4 regions of the Paenibacillus wynnii genome follow, and region 4 is predicted to be linked to each of the others. Evidence: riboswitches for the same ligand, from Rfam matches in the RefSeq annotation. Region 4 holds a riboswitch; each other region holds the start of a gene.

Region 1 (4,615 bases), on a different contig from region 4:
AGGCCCATAAAGCTGTTCAGGCACTTGGCATCGAGGAGGGGAGAACTATGGATCAGGTATCTAAATTGCCTTCCATAGGTGTTCCCTTGTACACGCAAAGTTTAACAACAGAAGAAATTAACCGTTTGTTCCCGAATCGCCATCAAGAGGAAGTGGTTGGGGGTACGTTGCTATCTTTTTTCACGGAGAGTTATGAGCATGTAGTTTTAAAGGAAAAAGAGCTTCGAGTGGAACGTCCGCACGGACATATTTTAATGAGCGGCGATAATGTGAGCTTGAAGAACCCGGTAATCACAACCACTTCGTATATGTACGGTATCTTTAACTCCCAACTGGTTGTAGGAAATACAAACTTTAATAAAATGACAACCAATGCGAGAAACGCGCTGAATGTACCTAAAACCTCGGGGCAGCGGATTTATGTGGAGATTGATGGTGAGTATCGGCTGTTAACGATGCCTTCACTGTTCGAAATGGGCTTCAACTATGTACGCTGGTACTATAAAACCATGGATGATCTACTGATTATCACCAACTTCACAACCGTAGACACACCGGAGGTACGATTGAATGTACGTTCTGAACAAGGCAGATCATACCGTTTCTTGGTAACTAATCAAATCACGATGAACGTTAGTGAATACGAGCTTCCTTATAAAATAAGACTTCATAGCGAATATCTCTCTTTTCATGCGGACGGAGCATCATTAAGCGCAAATGTGTATCCAGAATTGGAGTACAGACTTCATGTTACAGGAACAAGAATGACACTCTCTGATGAACGTGAACTGGTAGGTCATATTGAACCGGGTGAAGTTTCGCTGCTTGTATTGGAGCTTGCGGCAAGCAATGATTGGACGATGGTGTTTCAAGGTCTGCTGAATGGCGGAGAACTGCCTATGGTGGAGAGAAAAGCGGAGGAAGAGATAGAGCATTATCGTCATTTTTTAAGCTCTGTAATGAAGGGCTTCCATCTGACCGCAGGGGACGGGAATCAAGCTGAACTGTTTAAGGTAAATAGCCTGGCCTGGTGGTACACCCACAATATGCTTGTCCATTACTCAGTGCCGCATGGATTGGAGCAATACGGCGGAGCTGCATGGGGGACGCGTGATGTCTGTCAGGGACCTGTCGAATATTTCATGGCCACGCAACAATATAATCAGGTACGTGCCATATTGTTGACCATCTTTTCGCATCAGTATGAAGAGGATGGAAGCTGGCCGCAGTGGTTCATGTTCGATAACTATACGAAGGTCCAACAGGAGGAAAGCCACGGAGACATTATTGTTTGGCCGTTGAAGGTGCTTGGTGATTATTTGAATGTTACCCGTGATTACAGTCTATTGAAAGAGGAAGTGCCTTATACAAGCAAACATGGTTTTGATTTTTCGATGGAGACGGCGACTATATTAGATCATGCTCTAAAGGAAATAGCGTATATCAAGGATCATTTCCTAGAGGGAACACATCTTTCTTCCTATGGAGACGGCGACTGGGATGACACCCTGCAGCCCGCAAATGCTCAACTGAAGCAGTATATGGTCAGCAGTTGGACCGTAGCGTTAACCTATCAGAGCTTTAATCAATTTTCGGAAATGATGAATGCTGTCGATCCTCTTATAGCGGCTGATTTGCGTAGTCTAGCAGATGGAATCCGCTCGGATTTTAACCGCTACATGCTCCAGACCGAAGTTATACCGGGTTTTCTGTACATGGAGAATCCTGATCAGGTGAAATTAATGGTCCATCCAAGCGATACAGAGACAGGTATCCACTATAGGCTGCTGCCTATGACACGCAGTATGATTAGTGAGCTGTTGACACCTGAACAAGCGGCGGCACATTATGACATCATACGTGATAAACTGTTCTGCCCGGACGGTGTAAGGCTGATGAATCGACCTGCTGAGTATGCAGGGGGTGTAAGCACCCACTTTAAACGAGCGGAACAAGCTGCAAATTTCGGTCGAGAGATCGGACTGCAATATGTGCATGCACATATTCGATATATTGAAGCCATGGCTAAGCTGGGTAAAGGTGAAGAAGTGTGGAGCGGACTCGCGCAGATCAATCCTATTGGCATTCAGGATGTTGTTCCCAATGCTGACCTGAGGCAAAGCAATGCATACTTTAGCAGCTCCGATGGCAAGTTCAACACACGCTACGAAGCACAAGAGAGATTTGATGAGTTGCGAAGCGGAACGGTGCCGGTAAAAGGGGGCTGGAAAATTTATTCGAGCGGTCCGGGGATCTATATGAATCAATTAATTACGAATACTCTGGGCATCCGCCAAGAGGCAGGCGACTTGATCCTCGACCCGGTGTTACCGAAAACCTTAGATGGACTGCGTTTTGACTACGAATTTGCGGGAGCTTCAGTCCAATTTGTCTATCATTTAAATAGTGATGAAGCACGAGTTCGCATTAACGGTCAGGATATGGCCTCGGAGACCACAACGAATCGCTACCGCAAAGGTGGATTACGGATTGGCCGGGAAGAGTTCGAGCGTGTACGTGTAACGACTACAAATATCATAGAAATCTATAAGTAAGATTGTTGGCAAATAGATCCATAGTCTCGAAGTAAATCTATGCATAACTTTAATCATGAACAAAAAAACGGCAGAAATGCCGTATTTTTTGTTATCTTTTATACCTCATACGGGAAAGTCTGGAGTTTTGGTTAATGTGCAGCATCATATGGGTCAGGAGTCTATCCATCCCCATAGCTCGAAAAATGGCGAATTTAAGTGGGATATAGGATTTATTCTCCAATCAATTACTAGATTTAGATGAAACTTAAAAACGTTGTTAAGATTGTGGCTTTGTGAACAAAAAAGTAACATTATGCAATTTTTCATGTAAAACTATTGTGGATTTGTTAGATATCAGTTTTTTAGATTAGGGGAATTGAAGATATAGATTAATTAAATGGTTTATTTGGTAATGATATTAAGAAGAGAAAGAGCTTATGTTTAGAGTTATATCGGTCATATAAAGATTGAAAAAACCTGTGTCATCAAGGGTCGGGAGCGTATCTAACTCTACTAACTGAGGAAAAATTTAAAACTAAAATCATTGAATTGTAAAAAAAATTAATTAAAAATAAAAATATTGACGATATAGATAAAGAGCGATAGATTTACATTAAGAATAGGTAATATCGCTCATATAATTAATTTGGGATATGACTTTTATCATGCAGGCAAACCTTGCTCGAAAGGTGTGATGCAAAAGTTTTATCCCTTTATTGTTATCTCGAAATGTCGAAAAAAGAGTTATTTTGTAGAAAATTCAATTCGGAGATGTTCTTCAGTTTCTAAAGGGGGTATGATGCTCGAAATCTTTGTAATGAAAGAAAATTAGGGAAGCGATGATGTATAATCCTTTACTTGGACACTTGGGTTATACGGAGCTGGTAGTGTAACCGGCCCTCTTAGAAGCAGTGTATCTGAGAGGAGATAATAACATGAGGATTTTGAGTGTCTTACTGGCGTGTTTGTTAGTTATGGGTATTGGGTCGCCCGTTTTTGCAGGGGGTAAGGATAAGGGTGATAGCTGGGATAAATCTTCACTTGTATTTACCACTTCTAATGGAGAATGTTCTATTGTGAAAGCAGATGTTCAAAATCATGGATCGGGTAATATGATTGGAGAAGTGACTTGGGAATTGTATTATGCTACAACCGGAAACCCGAAAGCTGGAGCCATTATTGCGACAGGTACGGTTGGTCCGCTTAATTCGGGTATAACACAAACGTTATCATACAATCCCAATAATATTGTTGGGAATTATATGTTCAAGGCTTATCAAATTACCGGGCACCCAGGAACAGGTGAGCTTTGGAGTGGCATGATAGAGATCGTAAAGTGTGTAACACCAACGCCATCACCATCACCATCACCATCACCATCGCCAACAACAGAAACTGAATCACCATCACCATCGCCATCGCCAACAACAGAAACTGAATCACCATCACCATCACCATCGCCAACAACAGAAACTGAATCGCCATCACCATCACCATCACCAACAACAGAAACTGAATCACCATCACCATCACCATCACCATCGCCAACAACAGAAACTGAATCACCATCACCATCACCATCGCCAACAACAGAAACTGAATCACCATCACCATCACCATCGCCAACAACAGAAACTGAATCACCATCACAATCACCATCGCCAACAACAGAAACTGAATCACCATCACCATCGCCATCGCCATCGCCAACAACAGAAACTGAATCACCATCACAATCACCATCGCCATCGCCGATTATCATCGTAGATGATCAGATTCCTTTAGGTCCTGGAACAGTCGAAGTCATTGTAGATCCGGTTCCACAGGGTCCTGGAACAGTCGAAGTCATTGTAGATCCGGTTCCACAGGGTCCTGGAACAGTCGAAGTCATTGTAGATCCGGTTCCACAGGGTCCTGGAACAGTCGAAGTCATTGAAGACCCGGTTCCACAGGGTCCTGGAACAGTCGAAGTCATTGAAGACCCAATTCCTCTTGGCCCTGGCACCGAAGAAGGTACGGATACTCCTGATCAAGTGAAAGTTGAAGAACAAGTAATAGATGAAGAACAGGTGGTATTG
Region 2 (4,615 bases), on a different contig from region 4:
GATCCCTGAGGAGATACGACCACTCTCTTACACCAACTTATTGACTCTACTCCAATATTGATAATTCCCTTGAATATATAGGGGACTTTTCCCTCTAAACTTTATTTATCACTTCAATGTCTAAATCTTAAGTTCAGTCTATATAACCCCAATAATTCCATACTTGTCAGGGAGGATAAATGAATGTCTACACTACCTGTTCGGCACGCCACTTTCGGTGACATTGAGAGTATTCTTAGGATTTATAACCAAGGCATTGAGGATCGTATTGCCACACTTGAGATAGAGGTTAAAGACTTAAAGTATATGGAAGCGTGGTTTCAAGAACATCAAGGGCGGTATCTTGTACTGGTGGCGGTGCTGGACGGCGAGGTGGCCGGTTGGGCTTCCCTTAACCCGTATTCCCATCGTTGTGCTTATAGTGGCGTTGCAGACCTCTCCGTTTACATTGACCGTAAATTCCGTGGGCAAGGCGTTGGCACTTCGCTCCTGCAATCATTGGAAACCGCAGCAGCAGAGCTCCATTTTCATAAAATCGTACTCTATACCTTCCCCTTCAACCAGAACGGTCAGGGCTTATATCGAAAAATGGGCTACCGAGAAGTAGGTGTATTTGAGAAACAAGGCGTTATGGACAACAAGTATATTGATGTGATGGTTATGGAGAAATTGCTGTAGCTAATCTTAGCTAGCTTAGCTCTATCTCTTGATTATCTCTTTTTATTCTCTTAAAACATTGTTCTATTCTGTCCATGTCTATAAATTCTCTATCAACATGTGCAACAAACAATAGTTTTAACCAGAATGCGTCCCCCTCAGCATAATTTTCAACAGCTTGCTCAATATTCTCTTGGGTTAAAGATTTCACAATAATATCAGGCTGAGTCGCAGAAATGAAATTAATGTTTTCTTTATTCATGTAGCTAAGTAAATTTAACGGTGTACTTACAACAACAGTAATATGGGTTCCATCCTCGAGTTCAATAAATACATCAATATTATTATCATGAATATCTACTATTTTTGAGAGTGCAGTTGGATATTCGATTTTTTTAACTTTCATCAGTTCCCACCCTTATTTATACATATATCCCTTAGTTGCTTTTCGATCTTAGATTCCCTCTCCCCTTTATCTTTAGAAGTAACGATGTAAATATTCCTAGTTATAATCTCAACGACTTCCCCATCAAAATAAACTTTCTTGAATTTTTTATATAATGTCATTCTGTCTTTTTCCAGTGCTTCTCGATTCTCATATTCATAAATAAATACAATCTTAAACCAAGGAGTAACTAAAGCTATTTGATCAATTGCTAATGTACTAATCACTGAATTAGGGCTTGGTCTACGAGATGCTCTGAATGGAAAAGTATTTTCACTCAATAAAATTAATAATTCTTCTAGCTTCATATAAGACGCAGCCCCCTCCTTGTCTCTTGTACAAGAAACACTAAGTATCATTGGTGAATTCACTTGATATTACTTTTATTTTATAAAGTTAATTACACCAAATAATTTTCCGTGGTTCTTTGTCAGCATATTGCCTATTACAATCCCTATTAATAGCATATAACCCCAAAAAGAGAATTAATATAATAAAAATAACTTATAAACTCTTTTCACCTTCATTAAGACACTCCTTAATAATATTAGTCTGAAAAAAAGAAAACCACCGGAGGATGTATCTCGCTTGTGGTAATCTTTGAAGCAACCGGATATCAAGGACAGGTATTTACATACGATTCGAAGATAAATACTAAAAGCCCCGTTAACTAGGCATTTGAATGCTACATAAGGGGGCCTTCTCTATTCCATTATGTCAACCTTAATTACTACGCACGATATTCCGGTAAACCAGTTTGTCATCAATAACCAAAGCAAGCTTTTCCCCATTGAAACCAACAAATTGCGCTACCTTTATCGCACCCAAGTTAAATGCATTTCCTAACTCAAGGTCTACACCCATTAACATTACTTTGTCGCCAGAAGTCTCCAGCCAAACAGCGTATCGCTTCGATATACTCATTTGCCTGTATTCACTTTTACCCTGTATGACTGGTAGAGTTAAATCTGTCGGCTGGGGATTAACCGCATCCAGATTGAGATAAACATTCTTCCCATATTGGTCGAAATTCCGTTGTTTCCAAAGGGCTTGGTTGCCGTTGAACACAAAGCGCTCAACATAGGAAGTGTATGGTAGGTCAAGAATTTTGCGGGTTGATCCGGATGAGATCACATATTCATAGAGATCTCCGTCCATTTCTCCTTTGTAGACAATACGCCCGTTCCTAACTATTGGATCTCTCCCCCTACCTAAATCTGTCAGGGTACCCTTTACCTGATCATATATTTGTCTCGATCTGTGTTCTGACATTGTAACTGTAGATATCCCAGTTGATATTTTCAACACCGACACTTTGGTCTCTTTTATCAGCCCACACAACAATCGGTTCACCGCGTCCATTAATGCCCACCACTGGCGTATCCGTAATTTTACCGTGTTTTGTCACTGCAAGAGTTTTGCCGGTCGACGTGTTGCCATAATAGATTTGACCGGCACCAGTTGTACCCCTAGACCGCCAAACCAGGTGAGATCCCGATATATTTACAAGACCCCCCTTGAACGTAAACTTCGTTACTTCATCTTTAAAGGTGTATGTAGTTGCCGCTGATACCTGTTGCCCTGGGAGGGCTATTCCTACCGTCAGTAATCCAACAACCAATATTCCAACCATCCATTTTCTTGATACTCTCTTCATATTTCTCCCCCTTAAAAAATGCAACAAAAAAACCAAGTCCCTTGAGTAACCCGGCTGCCAGGTCATGATAGAATCATGACGGAAGGCCCGTGGCTTTGCGTCCCCGACTTTCGTACGGGTTTGCCTTTGTTCAAGCACCTGATTACTATACTCAAACAACAAGTTATCTATTAAGCATGTTTATGCGGTAGACGCTTTTTCATCAAACCATTGATCTTCTCCGACGCAATAAGCATAACGATAATATAACCCACATTAACTATTGGGAAAATTACAAATGAAGTATTAGCCGCTACCCATCCAAGGAGAGGCGGCAGGATAGCGCCACCGGTATAGGCAACAGCCATTTGGTAGCCCATGATCTTCTGTGAATGTTTCTTTCCAAAGCGGACAGGCGTTTCATGCAGCATACAGGGGAAAATAGGTGCAGATCCTAAGCCAACTAAGATGAAGCCGAATAGGGAAAAGATCGTTTGTAACGGAAGTACCAATAGGATCGCTCCAACCAAGGCTATGAATTGTCCTGTACGTATAAGCGTACGATTGCTGAATTTGAACGTAACAAATCCGGTTATAAACCGGCCTACAGTGATTCCTCCATAATACATAGAGACCCATTGTGCCGCTGCGGAAGCAGACATTCCTTTCACATTCACCAAGAAGCTGCTGCCCCAGAGGCCCATTGTTGCTTCCATCCCCACATAAAACAGAAAAGTTATTAATGCCAGTTTTACACCCTTAATTTTCAAAGGCTTTTCATATTGCGCTGATTCTTCAGTTAAAGGATTAGATGTATCCTCTTGAACCTCTTCTTTTATATCCACCCCGCCTTGATTCTCCAAGCGCTTCCACAGAGGAAGAGTAACGAACAGCAGTACCACCAGCGCGAATTGAATGATCGCTACGACAAAATAACCGCTTCTCCATGAATTGTCCTGTGCAATAAAGTGGGACATAATGATAGGTCCAAGCATGGCCCCGACTCCCCAGAAACAATGCAGCCAACTCATGTGATGTGCTTTGTAGTGGGTAGCTACATAGTTATTCAACCCTGCGTCAATAGAACCTGCTCCCAAACCCAGAGGTAAAGCCAATACAGCAAGCCAGATTATAGAAGGTGCATAAGAAAATCCCAATAGAGCCACAGCAGTAACTGCTACACTAATAAAGGTAACCTTTCCGGTACCCAAGCGTTTTAGAATAGTCTCACTGCCTAAACTCGAGATGATCGTCCCCACTATGATAATAATAGAAAGCACCCCGGCCATTTCTACCTTTGCCCCGTATTCCACCTGCATAACAGGCCAAGCCGCTCCGAGCATAGAGTCCGGCAATCCCAAGCTAATGAACGCCAAGTAGATGATGATTAAAAAAAGCGTAGCCATATTGTTTACCACCTATATCTTTTATTTGGTTAACTGTAAGTTAGGTTCCAATGTGCTTAAGGTTTGCACGATCATCCCTTTCAGGTAATCTGCTGCAAAGTCCTCTGTGAGGATAATCTTCGGCATCGCGCTTGCCGGGAGCTGCGTGCTGCATAATTCCGTTATGGCATGAACATGCTCGGCTTGCAGAAAGCTTCCATATAACACAACGGAATCCGGATTCAGCACACTGCTGACTGAAACCGTAAGTTTGGCGATTGCTTCACACAGCAGATCGAAGGAGGCAAGCAAAGACTCCTCCCCCCATGGAATCCCCAGCGGCATATTCGCCACTTCTCCAGCAAAGCTTCGTTTTCCCTTGTACAGCTTTCCGTTAATATATAAACCAGCACCCGGGGGAAACCGTTCTGGAAAATATAAATATACAATCGCGGAGTCAGGCGCAGCCTGAGTTCTGTTGCAAAACCCGAT
Region 3 (4,615 bases), on a different contig from region 4:
ATTTATCATAAAAGTGTTAATTGTTTTAAGTAAGTGTGAAACGATTTATATATATGCAAAAGAAATGGAGGAGATACAACGAACGGGTTGATAGCGCTTACTTTTAAGAATACTGGCGGAAAAGGGGATCTATATGAGAAGTTTTGCGAGTAAAAGCTTACTACTGATATTAATTTTATCTTTGCTGGGCTGCACGGAGGAATCCGAAGGAAAGAAGTCAACACTAAATAGCAATGCCTCAGTAGCTGCAGGGCAATCTGACTTTAGGAATCCAATAGTGGAGCAGCGCGCTGATCCTTGGGTATATTTGCATTCAGACGGCTATTATTATTTCACAGGTTCTGTTCCTGAATATGACCGTATTGAACTGCGCCGAGCGAAGACCCTGAATGAGTTGGAACAAGCTGAAACAGCAGATGTATGGACCAAACAGGAGAGCGGCCCGGGAAGTAAGCATATTTGGGCACCGGAAATTCACTTTTATAAGGGGAAGTGGTATATCTATTTCGCAGCAGCCAGAGAAGATGCCCCCTTTGATCATCGAATTTATGTCTTGGAGAATGATGCTGCTAACCCGCTTGAAGGAACATGGATCGAAAAGGGTCAGTTAAAAACGAACTGGGAATCTTTTTCTCTAGATGCCACCACTTTTGAATTTAATGACATTTTGTATCTGGTTTGGGCACAAAAAGCATTTGATATTGAAGGCAACTCGAATTTATATATAGCGGAACTTGAGAACCCATGGACTCTAAAAGGCCAGCAGACTCTACTATCCAAGCCAGATCAACCGTGGGAGAGAATTGGCTTCAAAGTAAATGAAGGGGCAGCGGTAATCAAGCATAAGGACAAGGTATTTATAACCTATTCGGGCAGTGCTACAGATGATAACTATGCAATGGGGTTATTGACAGCATCTGATTCGAGTAACCTGCTTAATCCAAAATCTTGGACAAAATCAGAGGCACCTATCTTCTTCAGTAATCCTGAAACCGGCAGATACGGCCCCGGACACAATAGTTTTACTACAACGCCTGACGGTAAAAAGGATATTTTGATCTACCACGCACGTCCCTACAAAGATATCCAAGGGGATCCGCTGTTTGATGCGAACCGCCATGCCTGGGCACAATTCTTCACCTGGGATGATAACGGAATACCGAATTTAGGACGACCAGGAGTTGAGAAATAATACTAAAACATTAGATTGATAAAAGAGTACATTAATAATAGAATGAATTTACGAAGAGTCAAAACGATAAAGGCAAACTTGCCGAAAGGTGAGGACGCAAAACCGCGGGTCTAAGGCTTCTGTTAATCAGAAGCTACGATAGCCGGGTTGTCGCATAGGACGGATTTATTGTGATTAATCCAGCTTCCTAACCGGGCTGGATTTTTTGATATTCTCCAACATGCTAACGCTACAAAGTCATAAATTCATTTGAGGTGGAGATTATATGCGGCAGATTCGTTTTTGTATGTTTTCGGTGATCTTTATGCTTTCCGTTTATGGTTGTCTCTATATTTATCAGGATGATTTTTTTATGCGGATATTGAGCATTAATCTCTTTTCCATTGCTGGAGCGGGGATCTGCTGCGCTATACTGGTTAAGACTTTTTTAAGTTTTTCCGGCAAAGATAGACACTTCTGGTTGCTTCTATTATTAGGAACGGTATGCTTCATTATTGCTCAAAGTATTTGGCTCTATTACCAGATGAGATATAATCGGGCTGCCCCTTATCCCAGCTGGGCGGACTTCTTTTGGCTGCTGCAATATGGACTTTTTCTGGTTGCTCTCATCTATAAAAGAACCGCCAACCGAGAAAAGCCCGGGATACATTCTTTTTTTAATATCATTATATTTATGGCCATAGCAACAACCTTCAGCCTGCAATTTCTTCTTAATCCTATTTTGAAATCCGGGAATAACTCCGTACTTGCGCTGATTACCACGATAGCCTATCCAACATTTGATTTAGGGTTTCTCTTTGCAACGGTTAGTTTGTATTATAAATCGCATTACAACGAGCATAAAAGGGTTATCTTTTTAATCCTAACCGGCTTTGTTATACAAATTGTAGCGGATTCGCTTCACATCTATTATCTAATGATTGGTACATATGAGCAGGCCAGCTACATAGACCCTCTATGGATTGTTCCACTGCTGCTTATAGGAATTGCCGGCAACCGAGCTCAGCACTATTCCGCCCAAACTTGTACTAAACCTGAAGTGATTTCAACGGAAGACAAGGAGTTGGATTTACTACCTTACATAGGTGTCGTTGTTCTCTTATTTGTGATGTTATTTGTACGGGATGAAAGTGTGAATGCGCTTAAAATCGGATTATTTGTAGTTACGCTGTTAATTATCATGCGCCAAGTTTTTATTATTGTGGCTAATCGAAATCTGCTGAGAGAATTAAAAACTAAGAATGAAGAACTGGGAAAAAGCGAGGAAAGATATCGTCAAGTCGTTGAAATTTCGCCGAATGCTATTAGTGTGGAGGTTAATGGCGAGATTGTCTATCTGAATAAAGCTGGATTTGAAATGCTGGGTGCTACCTCTCTTGGAGAGATTATCGGCAAATCGGTGTTAGAGATTGTCCCCCAAGAATACTATGCGACCATGAAATCACGTCATAAGCAAGTGAGTACGGAGAAAAAAGCCGCCAAACCGTTTGTGTTTCCTATCCTGCGGCTCGACGGGAAAACTATATATGTAGAATCCTCTTTAACTGAAATCCATTACAATGGAGAGCTGGCATTTTTACTCGTGGCGCAAGATATTACCCAACGTAAAAAAATTGAAGAGAGAATCAAATATCTGGCCTATTATGATGAATTAACCGGGTTGCCTAACCGTGCAAAATTTCATGAACAGCTGATCAAACAAATCAAGCTCGCCGAGCGCAAGAACAATCTGTTGGCCGTTCTGTTTTTGGACTTGGACCGGTTTAAACTGATTAATGATACCATGGGACACGGCTTTGGCGATTTGTTTCTAAAAAAGGTAGCAGAAAGATTAGCCGGGAATTTAGCATTAAAAGGGATGGTCTACCGCCTGGGGGGCGATGAATTTTGTCTAATTATCACTCAGACTTCTCCGGAAAAGGTAAGCACACTTGCTCAGTTAATCATTGATGAATTATCTGTCCCGTTTATTATCAAAAAAGGGGAGTATTTCACATCACCTAGCATTGGAATCAGCTTATATCCTACGGATGGATGTCAGCCTGATGAATTAATCAGACTTGCGGATATCGCTATGTACAAATCAAAGAAACACGGGGGAAACACCTATCAATATTATTCTTCACTGTTGGATGGTGAGAATTACAATAAATTGAAATTAGATAAAGAGCTCCGTAAAGCTATAGAAAATCATGAGTTCGTCATTTATTATCAACCGAAGGTGAACCTGACAACGGGAAAAATTATAGGGTGGGAAGCATTGCTTCGTTGGTTGCATCCGGAGAGAGGACTGGTTCCGCCACTGGAGTTCATACCCATCGCCGAGGAGACTGGATTAATTATACCGATTGGACACTGGGTATTACAGGAAGCCTGTCAGCAAATGAAAAAATGGCAAGAGGCTGGGATGTCAGAACTAAGTATCGCTGTGAATATATCGCCTCGGCAGTTCAGAGATAAGAATCTAATTCAGAATGTATCGGAAATTCTTAGGGAAACCGGACTTGCTGCACAGTATCTTGAAATTGAAGTGACCGAAACAGTTATGCAAAATATTCAGGAAACTTCTATGCTGCTTCAGGAATTAAAGATGCTGGGTGTCCAAATATCCATCGATGATTTCGGGACGGGATATTCTTCACTAAGTTACCTAAAATATCTGCCGATTGATTATCTAAAAATAGACAAGAGCTTCGTAAATGATATTACAACCTGCTCTAAGGATGAAGCTATAGTACAGACTATTGTAGACATGGGACATCATATGAAGATTAATGTAGTTGCCGAAGGGATTGAAAATGAACAGCAATTACACTCTTTAGTGAAACTTAAATGTAATGTGGGTCAAGGATATTTCTTCAGTAAACCTCTGCCAGCGAATCAAGCGGAGCAGCTTAGTAATCAAGTTTATATAAAAAGTACTTAGTGGCCTTAATCGTGAACTTGAATAACTTCCGGTCCATAGTCCAATACTTATCTCGAATATTCAATTAAAGGAGAACCATAAGAGATGAATTTTCGTGAGATATTGGACGAAGTATGGAAGTCGTTTGTTTTAATAATAGCAGGTATGTTATTGCTTAGACTCGCAGGAAGAAAATCTATCTCTCAAATGACCGTTCCAACTACAGTCATTATGGTATCTATTGGGACGGTAATCGTTCAACCTATTGCAAATAAAAGTATTTGGATGGCTATTATTGCAGCCACAACGTTCATATTCATATTAGTCTTAGTTGAGTTTCTGCAAATTAAATCGAATAGTATTGAAAAGTTTATTCGTGGTAGTTCTGTAATTGTCATTAAAAATGGTGAATTGCAGGTTGGAGAATTGAAAAAACATCGCCTGACCGTAGATCAGCTAGAAATGAAGCTGCGCCAAAATGGGTTGACTCATATAAAGGACTTAAAGACAGTAACCAT
Region 4 (4,615 bases):
ACCGGCTTCTAAAAGTGTACACTATTCTAGGTCCGTAACTTTGAACACTCCCGCCACCTGTAGAGGTGTAGGATTCTTGGATAGTTGCTTCCAATGAAGCAGAGTTGTCATAATTCGATTTCCCAACATGGAAAATCGAATCCCAAGCGACCCCTGTGGTTCCCACAGTTGAGTGTACCTGCTATATAGCCATTTGTTTGATGTTGTGTGCAGCATTCTCATCCCGATCATGAAGTGAATCACAACATGGACAGGTCCACTGCCGTACCGAAAGGTTTTTCACTTCTTGGTTGATGAAGCCGCACACATGGCACGTTTGGCTGGTGGGTGCGAAGGTGTCAGCCATCTTAACCGTCCGTCCGTACCAACTCGCCTTGTATGTAATTTGGCGTTCGAACTCGCTCCAGGACGCATCGGCAATCGATTTCGCCAGCTTATGATTTTTGAGCATATTCGCTACATGAAGATTTTCTAGGCTGATCGTTTGGTTTTCACGGATCAGTCTGGTGGTGAGTTGGTGCAAAAAATCATGGCGACCGTTCGCAATCTTCTCGTGGATTTGGGCAACCTTCTGCTTGGCTTTAAACCAATTGGAGCCGCCTGTCGTGCGACGAGCCATGCGGCGTTGCCAGAAGGCTAACTTCTTCTCGTAGTGGCAAAACCACTTTGGGTTAGCCACACGTAATCCATCGGAGCAGATCGCAAACTCCTTGAGTCCAAGGTCTATGCCAATCGCCTTGTTGTTCTGCGGCAGGGGATGTATGTCAACCTCACAGACAATGGATGCAAAATACTTACCAGCCGCATTTCGTCGCACGGTGGCAGAAAGGATACGTCCCTCTAAGGCTCTGGAGTTGGCAAACCGAACCCAACCGAGCTTCGGGAGCTTAAGTTTGTTTTCTTTAATTGCAATGTTGCCGTTAGTCTGTTTCGTGGTATAGCTTTGCACGGGATGCTTACGGCTTTTAAAGCGTGGAGCCTGATTCTGTTTTTTAAAGAACCGATCAAAACTATCTGCCACGTGTCGAACGGCGGATTGCAAGGCGATACTATCCACCGTTTTAAGCCAATCAAACTGCCCTTTGAGAGCAGGAAGTTGTGTGGCACAGGTGTTGTAGGATAAGCCTTTGCCTGTTGTCGCATAGGTATCGTTCCACAATGCCAAGAAATGATTGAAGACGAAACGGCAACAACCAAACATCTGATGGATGAGTTGCTGTTGTTCCTTTGTCGGATAGATTCGGTACTTATAAGCTTTATGGACCCGTTTTTGTGAACCAAAATCTTGATCCGATGACAGCATGCCACACATCTCCTTTCAAAAGGGTTATAGGGAAATATTAGCACATATGTTCGGTTTCTTAAACCGCCGATTCATCCCCAACCTATAGAGGTAGGGGTGTTCTTGGCTTTTATTGATAAATATACACGGAGGGATTTCATTGCTGAAAACGTTACCTTTGAACAAACGCGGCATTCCGGCCAGCCGTATTGCACTGGGCTGTATGGGTCTTGGCGGAGGCTGGGATCGCGAGCCCATTACGCTGGAGAACATTAAGCAGGGGCATGAGGCCGTGGATGCCGCGCTCTCCATTGGCATCAATATGTTCGACCACGCTGATATATACACCCGTGGGAAAGCAGAGAAGGTATTCGGCCAGATCTTCAAAGAGCGTCCAAGGCTGCGGGAAGAAATAATTCTTCAATCCAAATGCGGAATTAAGTTGATGGAGCCGGGGGATGTTTCCAATGTTTTTGATTTCTCGGGCGAACACATTCTTAACAGTGTAGATGGAATCCTATCCCGGTTAGGGACGGAGTATATTGATATCTTGCTGCTGCATCGCCCCGATCCATTAATGGACCCGGAGGAAATAGGCGCTGCACTGCGTCAGCTAAAGGCCGCTGGCAAAGTCCGTCATTTCGGAGTCTCCAATATGAGCGCCGCCCAGATTAAGCTGCTTCAGGCATCCTGTGACGACCCTTTTATCGTTAACCAACTGGACATGAGCCTCGCGAAAATTGCCTGGCTGGATACTGTTGTGAGTGTAAACCGCGCGCCTTGGAAAGATAACACCTTTCCTGAGGGGACGCTTGAGCACTGCCGTATGGAGAATATTCAAGTTCAGGCATGGGGACCGCTCGCCCAAGGTATATTCAGCGGTCGTCCGCTGGATGATCAGCCGGAGAATGTCGTGAATACCGCCGCTATGGTGAAGTCTCTTGCTGAAGAGAAGAGCACTACACCTGAAGCCATCGTTTTGTCTTGGCTAATGACTCATCCGGCAGCTATTCAGCCAGTCATCGGAACAGTCAATCCTCAACGTATCGCTGCTTGCGGAGATGCAGACCAACTGGAATTGTCCCGAAAAGAGTGGTATGACCTTTATGTCAGCTCAAGAGGCGTCCAACTTCCCTAATTATCCCAATGTATTAGACTTTGTTCATTGATTTGATTTTTGTTATAATAGTATTAAATATCGTTAAGGGGCGTTGTCACATGCCAGAGAATTTGGGTCAACGCATCCATCAGCTACGTCTGGAGAAAGATCTCTCCCTATCCGAACTTGCGGATAGAGCTCATGTTGCCAAATCTTACCTAAGCAATGTCGAAAGAAACATTCAATCCAATCCCTCTATCATGTTCATTGAAAAGATCGCCGATGCGCTTCAGGTTTCTATGCATATTCTACTTTATGGTGAGCTTTCCGAGACTGAAGAGGCCCTTCTGGATTCCGATTGGTTCGGCCTTGTACAGGATGCTATGGCTTCAGGCGTTAGCAAACAGGAGTTTAAGGAGTTTCTGGATTATCAGAAATGGCGTCTTGACCAAAAAGCAGATTAATTTAAAAGCACCAAGAAGAAATATAAACAAAGTATACTGAAAACTTATACTTTGCTTATATTTGCAAAAAGCACAGCGAAGGTCGCTGTGCTTTTTCGTATGTAGCTGCCTCATCGTGTAGACTCTTTTACATGACCTGTAAAGATCTCTCATTGAAGAATTGCCGAACCTCTTCGGCTTTAATCCCTGCTTTTTTAGCCTTTAGGAGCAAATAGACCCATTCTAAATCCAGATCTATCTCACGTAGCCCTCCGTTATCCACCTGGTTGGACATTTCCAAAAAAATCTCCTCCTAAGATTCTAAGTCCCCAGGCAGTCCAGCCATCATAGTATTTCTACCTTAGACCTGAGACTTTGTGTCCCTGCCTTTCAGCAGGTTTACCCTTTACTGTACCCTCTAATATTAAAGGGTCGGTCTGTATTTCGATGATTCAGCTCTGTGCAATAACATTATACAAGGTATTGAAGGAAAAGTGTGTCGATTTGTGTAATTTTTATTGATAAGAATAGAGAGACAAATAGCTGATTTTGGCAATACTTGTACCAATAACAGCGTTTATAAGGAGTGATTAACTATTAATATAGTATGTAGAAAACTAGTGCTCTGGTATGTAATTAATAAATACCCAATTTTTAAATGTTGAAACGGGGGTTTTTAAGAAAAAAGTAGGACGGTAAGATCATTTTCATAGTCCTTTGGTTTGATAGCGATTGTTAGCATTCGTTATATGAATAAGGTATAAACCTATACCGTTTTGCGAACGGATTGGACAAAAGTATGAATTGATTACAACAGACGAAAGTAGCACAATAGTATAAGGTAATAAAATTTAAATTAGGTTATGATTATTATAGAATGAAAACGCAATCATCGCAGCTCTGAAAGCGCCTATACTTGCGCTTAAATTGGAGTTCATCCGTTAGGAGGATTTATTCATGGCAGCCAAAGAGCCCCACAACGAATCCCTTTGGAGTAAATATTACGGACCCAATCTCGGTTATATCCAAGAGAAATATGAGCAATTCGTCAAAGATCCGGCTTCTGTAGAACATAATTACCGGGACCTTTTTACAATTTCTGGACCTCCTCCATTGACTGCAGAAGAACAGCAAGACCCACAGCCAGTAGTTTCCGGAAATACGGAATGGCTTAAGAAGGCCGTAAGAGCATCCAAACTGATTGCCAACATTCGAATTCACGGCCATCTGGGAGCTAATATTGACCCGCTTGAGCGGAAACCAAACACTATGGCTAAATGGCTTAACCCTGAAACCTATGAGTTAACCCGCGACGATCTGGTTGCATTACCTGCTTCTCTGATTTGGGAGAATGCTCCGGCGGATGTACTTACCGGATGGGATGCCTATCACCGGATGCTTCAAATATATACACAAACCATCGCTTATGAATTCGGGCATGTGAACGCTGAACAGGAGCTCCGTTGGCTGAACAGCCAAGCGGAATCACCAAGCTCCCCCTCCCCTCTGAATAGTGCGGAACGCAAAGAACTGCTTAAGCGGCTCGTTCAGGTAGAGCAGTTCGAAACCTTTTTGCACAAGACATTTGTGGGACAAAAACGCTTCAGTCTCGAAGGAAACGATGCCCTCGTCCCTATGCTGGATGAAATCGTACGTGCCGCCGCACATGATGGTGCGGAGCATATTCTAATGGGCATGGCCCACCGCGGGCGGTTGAACGTGCTGGCTCATATTCTGGGAAAACCCTATGATATTATTTTCTCTGAATTCCATCATTCTCCGAACAAAGAG

The links. A riboswitch is a leader RNA that binds a small molecule or an ion and turns the genes downstream of it on or off. The one in region 4 is predicted to bind cyclic di-GMP.
Positions count from the first base shown of each region.
Region 1: linked by a shared signal. The riboswitch ahead of PWYN_RS29270 (LPXTG cell wall anchor domain-containing protein) and the one ahead of PWYN_RS28665 (anti-repressor SinI family protein) in region 4 are both predicted to bind cyclic di-GMP.
Region 2: linked by a shared signal. The riboswitch ahead of PWYN_RS02345 (TolB-like translocation protein) and the one ahead of PWYN_RS28665 (anti-repressor SinI family protein) in region 4 are both predicted to bind cyclic di-GMP.
Region 3: linked by a shared signal. The riboswitch ahead of PWYN_RS28195 (EAL domain-containing protein) and the one ahead of PWYN_RS28665 (anti-repressor SinI family protein) in region 4 are both predicted to bind cyclic di-GMP.

Region 1 is NZ_JQCR01000003.1:200,678-205,292, forward strand. It holds gene PWYN_RS16135 (GH36-type glycosyl hydrolase domain-containing protein) at 1-2,555, shown strand, start outside; cyclic di-GMP riboswitch class II at 3,361-3,445, shown strand; gene PWYN_RS29270 (LPXTG cell wall anchor domain-containing protein) at 3,473-4,615, shown strand, end outside.
Region 2 is NZ_JQCR01000001.1:483,620-488,234, forward strand. It holds gene PWYN_RS02325 (arsinothricin resistance N-acetyltransferase ArsN1 family A) at 184-678, shown strand; gene PWYN_RS02330 (hypothetical protein) at 689-1,063, opposite strand; gene PWYN_RS02335 (hypothetical protein) at 1,063-1,410, opposite strand; gene PWYN_RS02340 (hypothetical protein) at 1,826-2,374, opposite strand; gene PWYN_RS02345 (TolB-like translocation protein) at 2,343-2,759, opposite strand; cyclic di-GMP riboswitch class I at 2,801-2,894, opposite strand; gene PWYN_RS02350 (MFS transporter) at 2,930-4,144, opposite strand; gene PWYN_RS02355 (ROK family protein) at 4,166-4,615, opposite strand, start outside.
Region 3 is NZ_JQCR01000003.1:206,060-210,674, forward strand. It holds gene PWYN_RS16155 (glycoside hydrolase family 43 protein) at 134-1,192, shown strand; cyclic di-GMP riboswitch class I at 1,254-1,347, shown strand; gene PWYN_RS28195 (EAL domain-containing protein) at 1,545-4,118, shown strand; gene PWYN_RS16165 (DUF421 domain-containing protein) at 4,203-4,615, shown strand, end outside.
Region 4 is NZ_JQCR01000002.1:1,636,434-1,641,048, forward strand. It holds gene PWYN_RS09900 (hypothetical protein) at 1-12, shown strand, start outside; gene tnpB (IS200/IS605 family element RNA-guided endonuclease TnpB) at 182-1,303, opposite strand; gene PWYN_RS09910 (aldo/keto reductase) at 1,443-2,420, shown strand; gene PWYN_RS09915 (helix-turn-helix domain-containing protein) at 2,501-2,845, shown strand; gene PWYN_RS28665 (anti-repressor SinI family protein) at 2,973-3,119, opposite strand; cyclic di-GMP riboswitch class I at 3,154-3,238, opposite strand; gene PWYN_RS09920 (2-oxoglutarate dehydrogenase E1 component) at 3,782-4,615, shown strand, end outside.